2 regions of the Macrococcus brunensis genome follow, and region 1 is predicted to be linked to the other one. Evidence: predicted binding sites of a transcription regulator. Region 1 holds the regulator's gene; the other holds the start of a gene.

Region 1 (7,593 bases):
CTTCTCACCGTCATTCAGAAAAATCTCAATACTCGATTGATCGACAAAGGCATGAATTCTCTTTAAATGATTATCTAAAGTGACTGAACGTGTGAAATCGTTGCCATAAGTGCTAAGAATCCCACTATCAAAACGATCCAGCGTGAATTGACGGCTCGCATGATTATAGATCAACCTAGTTGCTTCTCGCTTAGATACACGCAGTTCAATATAGAATTCAGTTGATTCGTTCTCTAAAATATCTATAACCATTTCGTAGCAGTCGCCTTCGTAAGGATGTAGACGGATATCATGCTTCATCGCATAGCCTTCCGCAGTTTCAGACTTACCGCGCCATTTCTTGACTAAAGGATGAGGACGTTGTATCACTTTCTCTTCTTCAAAAGAGAGCAGCCGAGGAATAGTGAAGCAATGGGCAGTATACTCTACATTCGACTGTCTGATACAGCCGATCAGTATGGGTGCACCTTCAGCGCCGTACGTTATCTGCGGCGCATAAAAATCAAAGCCATCATCCCATCTCTGATTCACATTAAAGTCATCATCATCTGAATCATCAAGTATGATGACCGGTCCATGTGTCACAAAGTGAATAAGATCAGGAGAAGTAAGATGATATCTATATTTAAGTCCGGACATTGGAAGCCATTCATAGAAAAGATGATAGAGTCCGTCCAGATAGACGAAGCCTGCTGGTCTATTCAGCATTCCAGCTGAAGGCTGAATATGAAAATGCTGCCGCCATCTTGAATCTGCGGTCTCCTGGCGCACGTTTTCATTTTCTGTTATATAGCGTTTTTCTCGCATCCATTCCACTTTACGCACTCCCTTATCGATAGTTCAATTACTTTAAAATATAACATCGACAGACAAAAAAAACCATCTCATAATCAGATGGTTTAATCTTCTTTCAGTTCTTCTTCTAGTAATTTCTGTTCACCTTTTAAATACATACGATAGCCGACGTGACTGATCTGAATACTGATTTCATATAAGACGACCATAGGCAGTACAAAGATGACGTAAGTCATCACATCAGGCGGCGCTATAATTGCGGCAATGACCATCAGGAAGAAGTAAGCATATTTACGGTTCTTCTTCAGAAAAGCAGGTGTGACGATACCAAGTCGCGTCAGGAAGAGCAGCAGGATAGGCAGCTGAAATACAAATCCGAATGGAATCGTAAACTTCAGGAGTTCGTTAAAATACTCTCTGACCCCAATAATCTGCTTGACGCCCATTTCGTTTGCAAGTCCAATCGTAAAGTGAATCATATAAGGAAATATAATAAAGTAGCTGAATGTAAGGCCTGCTACAAATAAGACAAAACTGACTGGAATATAACTGAGCGTCGCGCGTCGTTCCTGCGGATGCAGGCCAGGCGAGATAAACGCCCACAACTGATAGAGAATAACTGGCGATATCAATAGAACAGCTATCAGCATGATGACACTGATATAAATTGACAGAGGATCCGTTACCTTAAAATAATGCAGCGTGATTTCAGCAGGAACATCATCTTTTGTTAAAAATCGTGTGACCGGCTTACCGAAATAAAAGCCAACGATGATGCCGCCCATCAGAAAATAAGCAACGATCATCAGACGTTTTCTAAGTTCGTCTAAATGCTCAACTATCGTTAATTCATCTTTATTCATCTGAAGGTCTTCCCTCCTCATAACAAAAGCGACAGTGACTGTCGCTTTTTTCAATCATTATTTACGTACGTCGTCTTTATCATGGTCTTTCATGATACCATCTGTCGCATCTTTGAATTCCTTGAGTGAAGAACCCATTGCACGGCCAAATTCAGGCAGTTTCTTCGGTCCGAAGATAATGAGTGCAACCACACCTAGAAATATTAAAATAGCAGGTGATGCAACACCTAATGTATTAGCATACAGCATAGTGTACCTCCTAATGATTTTTCATAAAGAATATAAGAGACTGGAGTTCTACACCTAAATCAATATGGTGTACCTGGACATCTGATGGAACATTTAAGCGTTCCGGTGTAAAGTTTAATATACCTTTTATTCCGGCTTTTGTCACTCTATTTGCTATATCCTGGCCAATTTTTCCCGGCACAGTGAGAATGACTACTTCTATCCCCATTTTCTCGACGACTTCTTCAAAATCGTCCATGTGCTGGATATATATTTTACCGATTTTTTCACCGACAACATTGGGTGCGATATCAAACGCCGCTTCTATCTGCATACGGTCACTGATCGAGAAATTATAGTTGACGAGGGCATGACCCAGATGACCGATACCAATAATCGCTACTTTCGTCATCGTATCCTGCTGCAAGGTTGTTTTGAAGAAATTCAGTAAATATTCTACGTTATAGCCATATCCTTTTTTACCAAGCTCTCCGAAATAAGAGAAATCTCTTCTGATTGTCGCTGAATCGATTTTTAATCCTTCGCTCAGTTCCTTTGAAGAAACACGATCAACTTTTGCGCTATGAAGCGTATTGACGAACCGGTAATAAAGGGGCAGGCGCTTGAGTGTCGCTTTAGGAATCTTAACTTCAGCTTTTGGCACACTGTTCACCTTCTTATTTTAATTGTGACTTTTTTCACAGTACCTAAATTATAACATGCCTGCCCTTGACTGACTATGTGAAATTCAGCCCTTTTATTTCATGTCACTCATCAATCATGTAAAATATAAATGAGGTGAAAATATGATTTTATTACAGGCAAGTCAACTCAATAAATCATTCGGCGGAGAAGATATCTTCACCGATGTTAAAATAGAAATAAAGACAAACGACCGCATCGCTATTGTCGGACGTAATGGTGCCGGTAAAACAACGCTGATGAAAATCCTGGCAGGCGCTGAGTGTTACGATAGCGGACACTTGATGCGGGCTAAAAATATCAATATCGGTTATCTGACTCAGCAGATGACGCTTGATGCTGAAGGTACAGTGTACGAGGCGATGTTGAAGCCATTCAGTCATCTACAGGACATGGAAAGGAAACTGACAGGTATCACGACTTATCTTGCTGAAGAAAGTGATAAAGCAGGTACAGAAGAATATGCTGACAAGCTGTCGGAATTCGAGAAACTGCAGCTGCAGTTCGAAAGTGCAGGCGGGTATCAGTATGAACATAAGATTAAGACCATTCTGACAGGACTGAATTTCAGCTCTGCTGATTTCGATCAGAAAATTGACTACTTCTCAGGCGGCCAGAAGACAAGACTCGCCCTCGCGGAGATGCTGATCAGAGATCCGGACCTGCTGATGCTGGATGAGCCGACCAACCATCTAGACATGGAAACTACTGCATGGCTTGAAAACTATTTGACGACCTATCAGGGCGCTATCGTCGTCATCTCCCATGACCGTTACTTCCTGGACAAAGTCGTTAACACGGTATACGATGTCGCACTCGGACGTGTTATGCGTTATGTCGGTAACTACTCCAAGTTCCTGAATCTGAGAGATGCCTTCTACGAGAAAATGTCTGCTGAATACGAACGTCAGCAGGCAGAGATTGAACGTCTGGAGACTTTCGTCCAGAAAAATATCACTCGTGCCTCTACAAGTGGCATGGCTAAAAGCCGCCGTAAAATACTGGAGAAGATGACCCGGATTGAAGCCCCTAAGCTTGATGACCATTCTGTCAACCTGCAGTTTCATATTGACCGTGAATCAGGCAATGATGTCCTGGACGTAAAAGCGCTGGAGGTAGGTTACGATAGCCCTATCACTGCTCCCATCACTTTTGACGTCAAAAAACAGGATGCCATCGCAGTTATCGGTCCCAATGGTATTGGCAAAACAACCTTGATTAAGACGATTGCTAAAAAATTAGAAAAACTGAGCGGTGACATTAAATACGGTGCCAATGTTTCGATTGGTTACTACGACCAGAAGCAGGCAGAATTTAAGTCAACGAATACAGTTTTAGAAGAACTGTGGCAGTATTATCCTGAGGTGCAGGAGAAAGATGTCAGAGCAGTGCTTGGCCGCTTCCTGTTTGTGCAAGATGATGTCAAAAAAGTCATCAATGATCTGTCAGGCGGCGAGAAAGCCAGACTGCAGCTCGCAAAACTGAGTCTTGAGAATAATAATGTCCTGATTCTTGATGAGCCGACCAACCATCTGGATATCGATGTAAAAGAAATCTTGGAACAGGCCCTTATGACTTATCCCGGCACTATTCTTTTTGTGTCGCATGACCGTTTCTTCATCAATCAGATTGCGACAAAAGTACTGAATATTACACATTCAGGTGCGAGTCTTTTCCTCGGGGATTATACTTATTTCATCGAAAAAGAAGAGGAACGTCTGGCGCACGAAGCGTACCAGGCAGTCGAAGAAGAAACAGTGACACCAAAACAGACGGACTATGCAGAAAATAAAGCGCAAAGGAAAGAACGCCGAAAAATAGAACGCGCACTTCAGCAGCTGGAAGAAAATATTGAAGAGTACGAAGCACGTATTCAGGCCATTGAACTCGAACTGACGCAGCCCGATGTATTCAATGATTCACAACGCAGTTACGAGCTGCATCAGGAAATGGTTGATCTTCAGAATAAACTGGAAACAGCAATGGAAGAATGGGCTGAACTAGAAGAAGCAGAATAACTCTGCTTCTTTTTTCTATTCACAGAGTTATGCACAGTAAAAACAGCTTTATAACAGTAATCCACAAAGTTATTAGACTTATCCACAGAATTCAGACAATTTCTGTTGTTTATTTTTGTGTAAAATGGTCACTAGACAAAAAGTTATCCACAATCAGTTAACAACTTGTGTACAAGTACGTATGTTCGTATCCATAAAAAAACGCCTGATTTTTATAAATCAAGCGTACTTTTTCCATTTAAATTGAGGTCTGCTCTGACATTTTTTATGTAATAATAGTAAGCTGCGGCACCGATCATCGCAGCATTATCTGTACAGAGATTGAGCGGAGGGATACGCAGATTGATATCACGCTCTTTTGCCATCGCATCAAGTCTTGCTCGTAATCCCTTGTTCGCTGCGACCCCGCCGCAGACAATCAGTTCATCTATATGATATTCTTCCAACGCTTCAAACGTCTTCTGTGTTAAGACGTCAATGACACTGGCCTGAAAGCTTGCAGCAACATCTTCGGATGGTACTGTCTCGCCTTTTTGTGCTTTATTGTGCAGCGTGTTGATGACAGCACTCTTCAGACCACTGAAACTGAAATCATAGCCTTCAAGTACTGGACGCGGAAAGTTCAGTGAATCCTGTCCCTCAGCTGCAAGTCGGTCGACGTGCGGTCCACCTGGATAAGGTAGATTGATGGTACGTGCTACTTTATCATAGGCTTCACCTACTGCATCATCTCTCGTCTCACCAATCACTTCAAAGTTCAGATGGTCACGCATGATGACAAGCTCTGTATGCCCGCCAGAAACAATGAGTGCCAGCAGGGGGAACTTGAGCGGTTCTTCTATATGATTCGCATAAATATGCCCTGCAATATGATGAACTGGAATCAGCGGTTTCTGATGGCTCAGTGCCAGTGCTTTAGCCGCATTGATTCCAACGAGAAGCGCACCAATGAGTCCCGGGCCTTCCGTCACTGCGACAGCATCGATATCAGCCATCGTTATATCAGCCGTCTTTAGCGCATCCGCAATCACTGTCGTGATATTTTCGACATGATGCCGGCTCGCGACTTCAGGTACGACGCCGCCAAAACGTTTATGTGATTCAATCTGACTGTTGACGCTATTGCTTAACACTTCACGGCCATTTCTCACAACACTGACAGCTGTTTCATCACAGCTTGTCTCTACTGCTAATATTGTAATATCATTCATCTCTTAACCTCACCCACATCACTTTTGCATCCTGCCCGGCACCATAATAGTCACGACGAAGGCCTCCATAAGAAAACCCCATTTTCTCATATAGTGCTCTGGCAACTGCATTTTCTTCTCTGACTTCGAGACTCATCATCTCACAAGTGAGACGGGCATAGTTCATGATGTATTCTAATAAGATTTTGGATAAGCCCATGCCACGCTTATCTTCACGTATCGCAACAGTCGTTATCTGTGCCTGATCGATAACGATCCACATCCCCAGATAACCGATGACCTCTTCTTCTGCTTCCACGACAAAATAGTGCCCAAACTCGTTTTTCTCCACTTCGTGATAAAATGCATCAATCGACCAAGTACCAGACGGAAAACTGCGTTTCTCTATTTCATGCACAGCGGGAACGTCTTCAACCGTCATCTTTCTGATTGTTAATCCTGCTTGTTCAGCCAATTGCGTTCCGCCTCCGTCATTCTTAAATAAGTCGGCTCAAAGCCATGAACATCTTCCGGATGCTCAAAATCAGCTATACGTCGCATCTCAGCACTACGCGGAATACAATAAAAGACCGGTCCTTTAAGCTTATCTTTCAACTTGACTGCATCCATTCCTATAAAGAGATAAGGCATGTGCTGAGCCTTCAAATAATGATTAAGATCATCTATAGTCATATAGCGGTCTTCTATCATCTGTTCTACTGCCGTCCCTTTAAATCGGTAAATGCCGCTGTAGACAGCATCTCTTCTTGCATCAATGACGGGCACCAGAAGGAATTCATGCATTCTGACAGTCGCGGCTAGTGCTTTAAGAGAAGATACGCTGTACAGCGGGATATTGAGTGTATAGGCGAGTGTCTTTGCAGTGGTTACCCCTATCCGAAGTCCAGTATAGGAACCCGGTCCTGCACTGACGATGATCCCTTCAAGTTCTTTCATTTCTAAATCAGCATGTTTCATGACCATCTCAATCATCGGCATTAAAGTAATCGAATGATTGATTTTTTTCGCACTATTGAATTCAGCCAGAACTTCTATGCCATCGGTTACACTGACAGATAAAGGCTGATTCGCCGTATCAATATTAAGTAATTTCACGATAAGACCTCCAGTACAGTTTCATAACGTTTGCCAGTTGCAGTGAGAATCACTTCTCTGGTTGTCTCAGACACTCTGTTGATCTCAATCGTCATATAGCTATCAGGTAAAAATTCTTCTATCATCTGTGGCCATTCAATGAGCGTCACACCTTCACCATAAAAATAATCATCAAATCCCAGGTCTTCTTCTGCATCTTCAAGTCGGTAGCAGTCCATATGATGAAAAGGCAGGTGTCCTTGATAAGATTTAATAATATTAAAGGTTGGAGAATTAATGGTTCGCGTCACACCGAGTGCTTGTCCAAAGAATTGACTGAACGTCGTTTTTCCCGCACCTAAATCTCCTTTTAACAAGTACACATCGTTCGCCTGTGCTTGAACAGCGAGACTTGATGCAAGTTTCTTCATGTCTTCTAATGAATCTATTATGATATGCATTCCATCACCTTCGCTTCTATTCATTCCTATCTATTATACTAAAAAAGAATATAAAAAAAAGAGACCTGACAGGTCTCTTTCTATTTGCCCGGCAACGTCCTACTCTTGCGGAACGTAAGTCCAACTACCATCGGCGCTAGAGAGCTTAACTTCTGTGTTCGGTATGGGAACAGGTGTGACCTCTCTGCCATCATCACCAGACAGGGTGAGAATATTATACTCTCAAAACTAGATAAGTAAG
Region 2 (7,593 bases), 450 kb from region 1:
TGCCGACTGCAACCGGGCCACAACCATCACAGTCTGCACCAAAGTTATCACTCGTATAGCCCTCGCCACCTTGAGCGCTATATGTATTCACGTAACCTTCTTTATGAGAAGTCGGAATGACAAATCGGTCTTCGTGTTTTGCAATTGCAAGAAGACGGTACATCATCTTGATCTGTTCAGCAGTCATACCGACACGGTCGAGTTTTGTCAGATCGAATTCTTTGCCGCTGGACGCTGCACGCATATAGCTGCGCATCATTGCCATACGTTGAAGTGCTTCTTTGACTGTCTGTGTATCCCCTGCTGTCAGCATGTTCGCTAAGTACTGAACAGGCAGACGCATTTCTTCTATCGCCGGGAAGATCATGTCCGGATTCTTGATTGAATCTTTACCTTCAAAGTAGTTCATGATCGGGCTGAGTGGCGGACAGTACCACACCATCGGTAATGTACGATATTCAGGATGAAGCGGGAATGCAAGTTTGTATTCAATCGCCAGTTTGTAGACCGGTGAGTTCTGCGCCGCTTCAATCCAGTCCTGCGCGATACCGTCACGTTCAGCCTGTGCGATGACTTCAGGATCGTTTGGATCCAGGAAAAGATCAAGCTGTGATTGGTATAAATCTTTCTCGTCTGTTACTGAAGCTGCTTCAAGTACTTTATCAGCATCGTACAGCATGACGCCTAAATAACGCATACGGCCTGTACAAGTCTCTGAACAGACTGTTGGCAGACCTGCTTCTACACGTGGGAAACAGAATGTACATTTTTCTGCTTTGTTTGTTTTCCAGTTGAAGTAGACTTTTTTGTAAGGACAGCCGGTCATACAGTATCTCCAGCCACGACATGCATCCTGATCGACAAGGACAATGCCGTCTTCATCACGTTTATACATCGCACCAGACGGACAGCTCGCAACACAGGCTGGGTTTAAGCAGTGCTCACAGAGACGAGGTAAATACATCATGAATGACTGTTCAAAATTAAATTTGATCTCTTCTTCAATCTTCTGGATGTTCGGATCTGTCGGTCCAGTAATATGTGCACCTGCTAAATCATCTTCCCAGTTAGGACCCCATTCAAGGTTCATTTTTTTACCGGTAATGATTGATTCTGCTTTCGCAACAGGTGAATGCTGTGATTCTTTTGCTGTCGTCAAATGACGATAGTTATAGGTCCAAGGCTCATAGTAATCTTTCATCTCCGGCATATCCGGATTGTAGAAAATTTTACCTAGCGCAATTTTGGAAAGTTTAGAACCTGATTTCAGTTCCAGTTTACCGTTACGGCCAAGACGCCAGCCGCCTTTATATTGCTCCTGGTCTTCCCAGCGTTTCGGATATCCAATACCTGGTTTTGTTTCTACGTTATTGAACCACATGTATTCGGCACCTGGACGGTTTGTCCAGGTACTTTTACAGGTCACACTACATGTATGACAGCCGATACATTTGTCTAAATTCATGACCATTGCTACTTGAGCTTTAATCTTCAAGCCAGTCAACCTCCTTCATCTTACGTACTGCTACATAGACGTCACGCTGGTTACCGATCGGTCCATAGTAGTTAAAACCGTAGCTGATTTGTGCATATCCACCGACAAGTTGTGTCGGTTTTAAGTGAATACGTGTTGGTGCGTTATGTGAGCCACCGCGTGTATCTGTAATTTCTGAACCCGGTGTTTCAATATGTTTATCCTGTGCATGGTACATGAACATCGTGCCACGTGGCATACGATGTGAGACAACTGCACGAGCGGTTACAAGTCCGTTTCTGTTGTAGACTTCCAACCAGTCATTGTCATTGATGTCGTTAGAAGCAGCATCCTCGTTATTCATCCAGACGGTCGGTCCCCCGCGGAATAATGTCAGCATATGGAGATTATCCTGATATGTTGAGTGGATATTCCATTTACCATGCGGCGTTAAGTAACGCAGCACTAGACTGTCGACGCCGCCTTTAATCTGTTTATCTTTAGTACCGAAGACCATCGGCGGTAATGTCGGTTTATAGACAGGCAGTGCTTCGCCGAACTGCTGGAACACTTCATGGTCGATATAGTAACTCTGGCGCCCTGTTAACGTTCTGAATGGTACAAGACGTTCGATATTCGTTGTAAATGGAGAATAACGCTGACCGTCTTTATTAGAACCCGGGAAGACAGCTGTCGGAATGACTTCACGTGGCTGAGCCGTAATGTTCTGGAATGTGATTTTTTCTGCCGCACGTTCTGCTGAGATATCTTTCAGTGACATCCCTGTCTGTTCTTCGAGCACCTCATAAGATTTCTGTGATACACGACCATTTGTAGCAGATGAAACATTGAGGATGACATCAGCGACGCGGCGTGCTGTATCTATTTTAGGTAAACCATTTTTAATGGTCTCATCATAGTAAGTACCGACCATTGATTTCAGTTCGTTGTACTGTTCTTTAACACTGAAGGAGACACCGTGTGCACCGACTTTGCTGTTTTCAAGAAGTGGGCCGACAGAAATGTACTTGTCATAAGTTTCTGTATAAGTACGATCTACAACAGCAAATCCTGGCATTGTTTTACCTGGTACCGGTTCTACTTCGCCCTTTGTCCAGTCGCGTACTTTACCCATTGGTGTCGCAATCTCCTGTACCGAGTCATGTGCAAGCGGTGTTGTCACGACATCTTTATATGTGCCTGGCAGATGGCGTTCTGACATTTCAGAGAATGTCTTAGCAATTGTTTTGTAGATGTCCCAGTCACTACGTGATTCCCAGAGCGGGTCAACTGCCGGATTGAATGGATGGACGAAGGGATGCATGTCAGTAGATGAAATATCATGCTTCTCGTACCACGTAGCAGCAGGCAATACTACATCCGCATACAACGGTGTCGCGGTCATACGGAAATCGAGTGCGACCAGTAAATCGAGCTTCCCTTCTGTATCTTCGCGCCAGACAATTTCTTCTGGCTTTTCTGTTTCATTCGGTTCAGCTAAAAGACCATGTTTAGTACCTAGTAAATGTTTCATGAAATATTCCTGACCTTTTGCAGAACTTGAAATCAAGTTTGAGCGCCAGACAAAGAGTGTCTTAGGATGGTTTTTCTTGTTATCCGGATCTTCGACCGCGAACTTTGTTTCACGTGAAGCGACACTGTTTACAGCGCGTTTTAAGATCGCTTCATTATCGAATTCTCCTGCATCACGCGCTTCCTCACCGAACAGTAAGCTGTTACGGTCGAACTGAGGATATGAAGGTAACCAGCCGAGACGAGCAGCTGTTACATTATAGTCAGCTGGATGCTGGTGTTTCACATTTTCAGCAAGTGGTGAAGTCAGCATATCCACGCCTGACTCTTCGTATTTCCATTGGTCAGTCGCGAAATAGAACCAGCTTGTTGCGTTCTGCTGACGAGGAGGTGCCTGCCAGTCTTTCGCGAATGCGATTGTTGACCAGCCTTCTATCGGACGACATTTTTCCTGACCGACGTAATGAGCCCATCCGCCGCCATTCACACCTTGTGTTGCACAGAGTGTCACTAAGTTCAGAACAGAACGGTAAATTGTATCGGAGTTGAACCAGTGGTTGATACCCGCTCCCATGATAATCATTGAGCGGCCTCCTGTATCAATTGCATTCTGTGCGAATTCACGGGCAATCTGCGTAATAATAGAAGCTTTGACACCTGCAACACCTTCCTGCCATGCAGGCGTGTAAATGCTCTCGGCATCATCGTAACCTTTTGCTTCAAGTGCCGTGTTATAGCGGTTAACACCGTACTGTGCCAGCATCAAGTCATAAATCGTTGTGTAATAGACTGTTTCACCGTCAGCTAGTACTTGCTGTTTGACAGCAATCGGACGTTTGAATGTGCCGTTTCCTGCGTTATCAAAGAACGGGAATACTATTTCGACTACTTGCGCATCTTTTTCTTTCAGCGATAATGCCGGGTCAATTTGAGTACCGTCCGGTGTTTCCAGTTTTAAGTTCCATTTCACATCTTTCTCCCAGCGCTGCCCCATCGTTCCATTCGGGACCACAATCTGGTCGGAGAGATGATCAAAGACAACCGGTTTCCATTCACTATGTTCTGAAGTGTCACCAAAATCACTTGAACGTAAGAAGCGTCCTGCTTTTAGCGAACCTTCGTGCGGATCAAGACGAATCAGGAATGGCATATCTGTATATTGTTTTGCATAATTTAAGAACATCGGTTCCTGACGTTTTTCATAGAATTCATCCAGAATAACGTGTGTCATTGCCTGAGCGACAGCTGCGTCAGTCCCAGGATGCGGTGCCAGCCAGTTATCAGCGAACTTCACATTTTCAGCATAGTCAGGTGCAACAGAGACGACTTTAGTTCCTTTGTAACGAACTTCAGTCATGAAGTGAGCATCAGGCGTACGAGTGAGCGGGACATTTGAGCCCCACATAATGATGTATCCAGCGTTATACCAGTCACTCGATTCCGGCACATCTGTCTGTTCTCCCCAGATCTGCGGAGATGCAGGTGGAAGATCGGCATACCAATCATAGAATGACAGCATTTCGCCACCTAACAGAGATATAAATCTTGCGCCAGACGCATAAGAGATCATACTCATCGCAGGGATTGGTGTAAAACCGGCGATACGGTCTGGACCATACTTCTTAATCGTATAGATGAGCTGTGCCGCAATGAGCTGTGTTACTTGCTGCCAGCTCACTCGTACATGTCCCCCTTTACCGCGCGCCTGTTTGTAGCTACGTGCTTTTTCTTCGTCTTCTACGATAGACTGCCAGGCACGGACAGGGTCACCGTATTCTTCAAGTGCTGATTGCCAGAGACGCCATAAAACGCCGCGCACATAAGGAAACTTAATACGCAGCGGGCTGTATTCATACCAGGAGAATGATGCGCCACGTGGACAGCCACGCGGTTCAAATTCAGGCATATCAGGTCCACAGGACGGATAATCAATCTGCTGATTCTCCCAAGTAATGATGCCGTTTTTGACGAATACTTTCCATGAACATGATCCTGTACAGTTCACGCCGTGTGTCGTTCTGACGACTTTATCGTGACTCCAGCGCTGACGGTAAACTTTTTCCCACTCTCTACTTTTCTCTTCAAGTACTGACCAGTTTCCGTTGAATCTTTCTGTTGGCTTAAAAAAACGTAACCCAGTTCCAATTGCCATTTTTCCAACTCCTTATCGACAGTTTTGTCCTCTTACTCATCATTATGAAAGAATTCACAAACGAAACCTATTGGGGAAACACCTATCGATATAGGGGGATTCCCTTAAATGATAAATTTGCTGAAAAGAACGGATTATGATGCAGAATTTAATGAAACGTGACTTTTTGATGAGAAACAGTGGTGTTTGGAAGAAGAATTGAGGATTTTCTGCTTTTTGCCTGGTGTAAGCGTCCCGGTTAGGGTGAAGTTGGGAGGTGGGAGATGTTTCTGAAAAAGCATGCGCAGGATACTTATATAAAGTATATTCTGGCAGCAGATGGACGAATATTACTGGATGAATATGATGACCGCGTACTGAGAAATTATGTGAAGGGTCTGGACGGAGAGCAGCTTTTTTATGAGATGACTCAGAGTCTTTCGTGCCTGCAGTTATGGGATGTAAGTGTGGAAATGAAAGGGTCTGTGCAATTTGATTTTCTGTTTATCAGTGATGGCCGGATTTATCACTTTGAAATCAAGAATTTTAGCGGGAATTATTCATTTATGCACGGAAATTTAGTCAGTGAACATGGCTATGTATATAAAGATGTACTGTCCCAGCTTATGCGTGCAGACTATAAGCTGAAAGAACTCGTCCGATCGACTCGTTATGAGGTCATCAGTCGGGTTGTATTTATAAATCCGAGTTTCAGAGTTGAAGGATGGCGTGGACATTCGAATGTATTGTTCCATCATCAGCTTGATGGAGTGATTGATTATTTCAAGAATAGCGAGGTCACTCGTGAAGATTACGAGTTAGCTGCGTATCTGATCAAACAGCATAGGACACATAATAAATATCAGCGAATTAAATATTATCCTGTTACAGAAATGAAGAAAGAAATGAGATGTCCAAAATGCAGGAAACTCAGCTTATGTCATGTAAAAAATATGCATTATACTTCCTGCTACTGTGGTTACACTGAAAAATTAGACTCGACTATTTTCAGAGTAATTGATGAACTCGAAATATTAAAAGTGGGCCCATTGAAAATAACAACTCTAGTTGAATGGACTGGGTTGAACCGGAAAACGATTGAACGTTTCATGCAAAAATACTGCGAAAGACAGGAAAAGTATTGCTACAGCCTTAAAAATGTCGTGAAAACTAAAGAAAGTACGACATTTCTACCTGAAATAACTTGAAATCATCGAAAAGTGTCGCACTTTTTGCGTAAAGCACGACACTTTCTCTCTTCTCCTCATGTATAATAATCATATAAAGGGGGGCGCGTCACTTGCCTGAAGATATTACTTTCAACCAGCCGATTATTAAGTATCATAACGGTGCATTTATAGATCAAAGCGATGATATCGCAACTGAATTTCCTCTGACACTCTATGTCAATCAGCAGGAATTTGCGACTATCGTCTGCAGTCCTACAAACCTGGAAGAACTCGTTCTTGGTTTTTTAGCGTCTGAAGGTGTTATTTTCAGACGAGCAGATATTCAAAACATTCATCTTGACGACAGCAAAGGATTCTGCCATATCACTTTGAACAGAGAAATTGAACAACATTACGGCCAGTATACGAAAAGGATGATCAGTTCTTGCTGCGGGAAAAGCCGCCAGTTCTATTTCGTTAATGATGCAGCGACTTCTAAAGTCTCTATGACCGAGACAAAGATCACAGCACAGGAAATCTTCAGTATGATGGATGCCCTACAGGAACAAAGCACAGACTTTAAGCAGACAGGCGGCCTTCACAATGCAGCAATCAGTGATGGTAAAGACTTCTACATCCACCGGTCAGATATCGGTCGTCATAATGCACTCGATAAACTGTTTGGTTACTGTATTGAAAAGCGTATTCCAATTCGTGATAAAGTCCTTATCTTTTCAGGCCGTATTTCCTCGGAAATCCTGATTAAAGCATCTAAAATTGGCGTCGGTATCATTCTCTCTAAATCAGCACCGACTGACCTTGCAATCAAACTTGCAGATGACTTAAATATTACAGCGGTCGGATTCATCAGAAACGAGACATTTAATATTTACAGCCATCCAGAGCGTATCATCTAAAAAAAGCTCGAGCGATTTCAGCTCGAGCTTTTGACTTTCAGTAATTCATATCGTTCACTGACTTTACGATAACCTTGGCGTTCATACATGTCCCGTGGTGTATCATTTCCATCTGCTATCAGGATAAGGGACTGACCATAATCAAGCACCTTCTCCTGCAAGGCTGTCCCTATCCCTTTTCCTCTGGACGTCTCTAGCACGTAAAAATCATCGAGCTCTATTAACTCTCCGTTTAATATCGCTTCTAATTTACCGACCGGCTGTCCGTTGTCATACGCCACCAGCTGAATGACTGTATCATCAGCCCTGTCAGCTGTATGCATATCAATTTTGAGGTCAGCAAATTCTTCACCATATTCGAGCTCACCG

Evidence for each region. Region 1 encodes Rex, which represses fermentation and respiration genes when NADH is low (regulators of the CRP and FNR family bind a similar motif). Its sites were predicted from a motif close to TTGTGAAATATTTCACAA; they were not measured.
Region 2: MGG13_RS00790 (nitrate reductase subunit alpha) is a predicted target of Rex. The motif match lies at 5,202-5,219, and genes of this name have one in related genera.

What each region holds. Positions count from the first base shown of each region.
Region 1 covers NZ_CP092179.1:1,822,022-1,829,614, forward strand. The annotation lists gene MGG13_RS09620 (GH32 C-terminal domain-containing protein) at 1-816, opposite strand, end outside; gene tatC (twin-arginine translocase subunit TatC) at 900-1,658, opposite strand; gene tatA (twin-arginine translocase TatA/TatE family subunit) at 1,716-1,907, opposite strand; gene MGG13_RS09635 (redox-sensing transcriptional repressor Rex) at 1,918-2,550, opposite strand; gene MGG13_RS09640 (ABC-F family ATP-binding cassette domain-containing protein) at 2,693-4,606, shown strand; gene tsaD (tRNA (adenosine(37)-N6)-threonylcarbamoyltransferase complex transferase subunit TsaD) at 4,819-5,817, opposite strand; gene rimI (ribosomal protein S18-alanine N-acetyltransferase) at 5,810-6,238, opposite strand; gene tsaB (tRNA (adenosine(37)-N6)-threonylcarbamoyltransferase complex dimerization subunit type 1 TsaB) at 6,250-6,912, opposite strand; gene tsaE (tRNA (adenosine(37)-N6)-threonylcarbamoyltransferase complex ATPase subunit type 1 TsaE) at 6,909-7,352, opposite strand; rRNA gene rrf (5S ribosomal RNA) at 7,439-7,553, opposite strand.
Region 2 covers NZ_CP092179.1:153,306-160,898, reverse strand. The annotation lists gene narH (nitrate reductase subunit beta) at 1-1,495, opposite strand, end outside; gene MGG13_RS00790 (nitrate reductase subunit alpha) at 1,485-5,159, opposite strand; gene MGG13_RS00785 (nuclease-related domain-containing protein) at 5,423-6,346, shown strand; gene fdhD (formate dehydrogenase accessory sulfurtransferase FdhD) at 6,439-7,224, shown strand; gene MGG13_RS00775 (GNAT family N-acetyltransferase) at 7,242-7,593, opposite strand, start outside.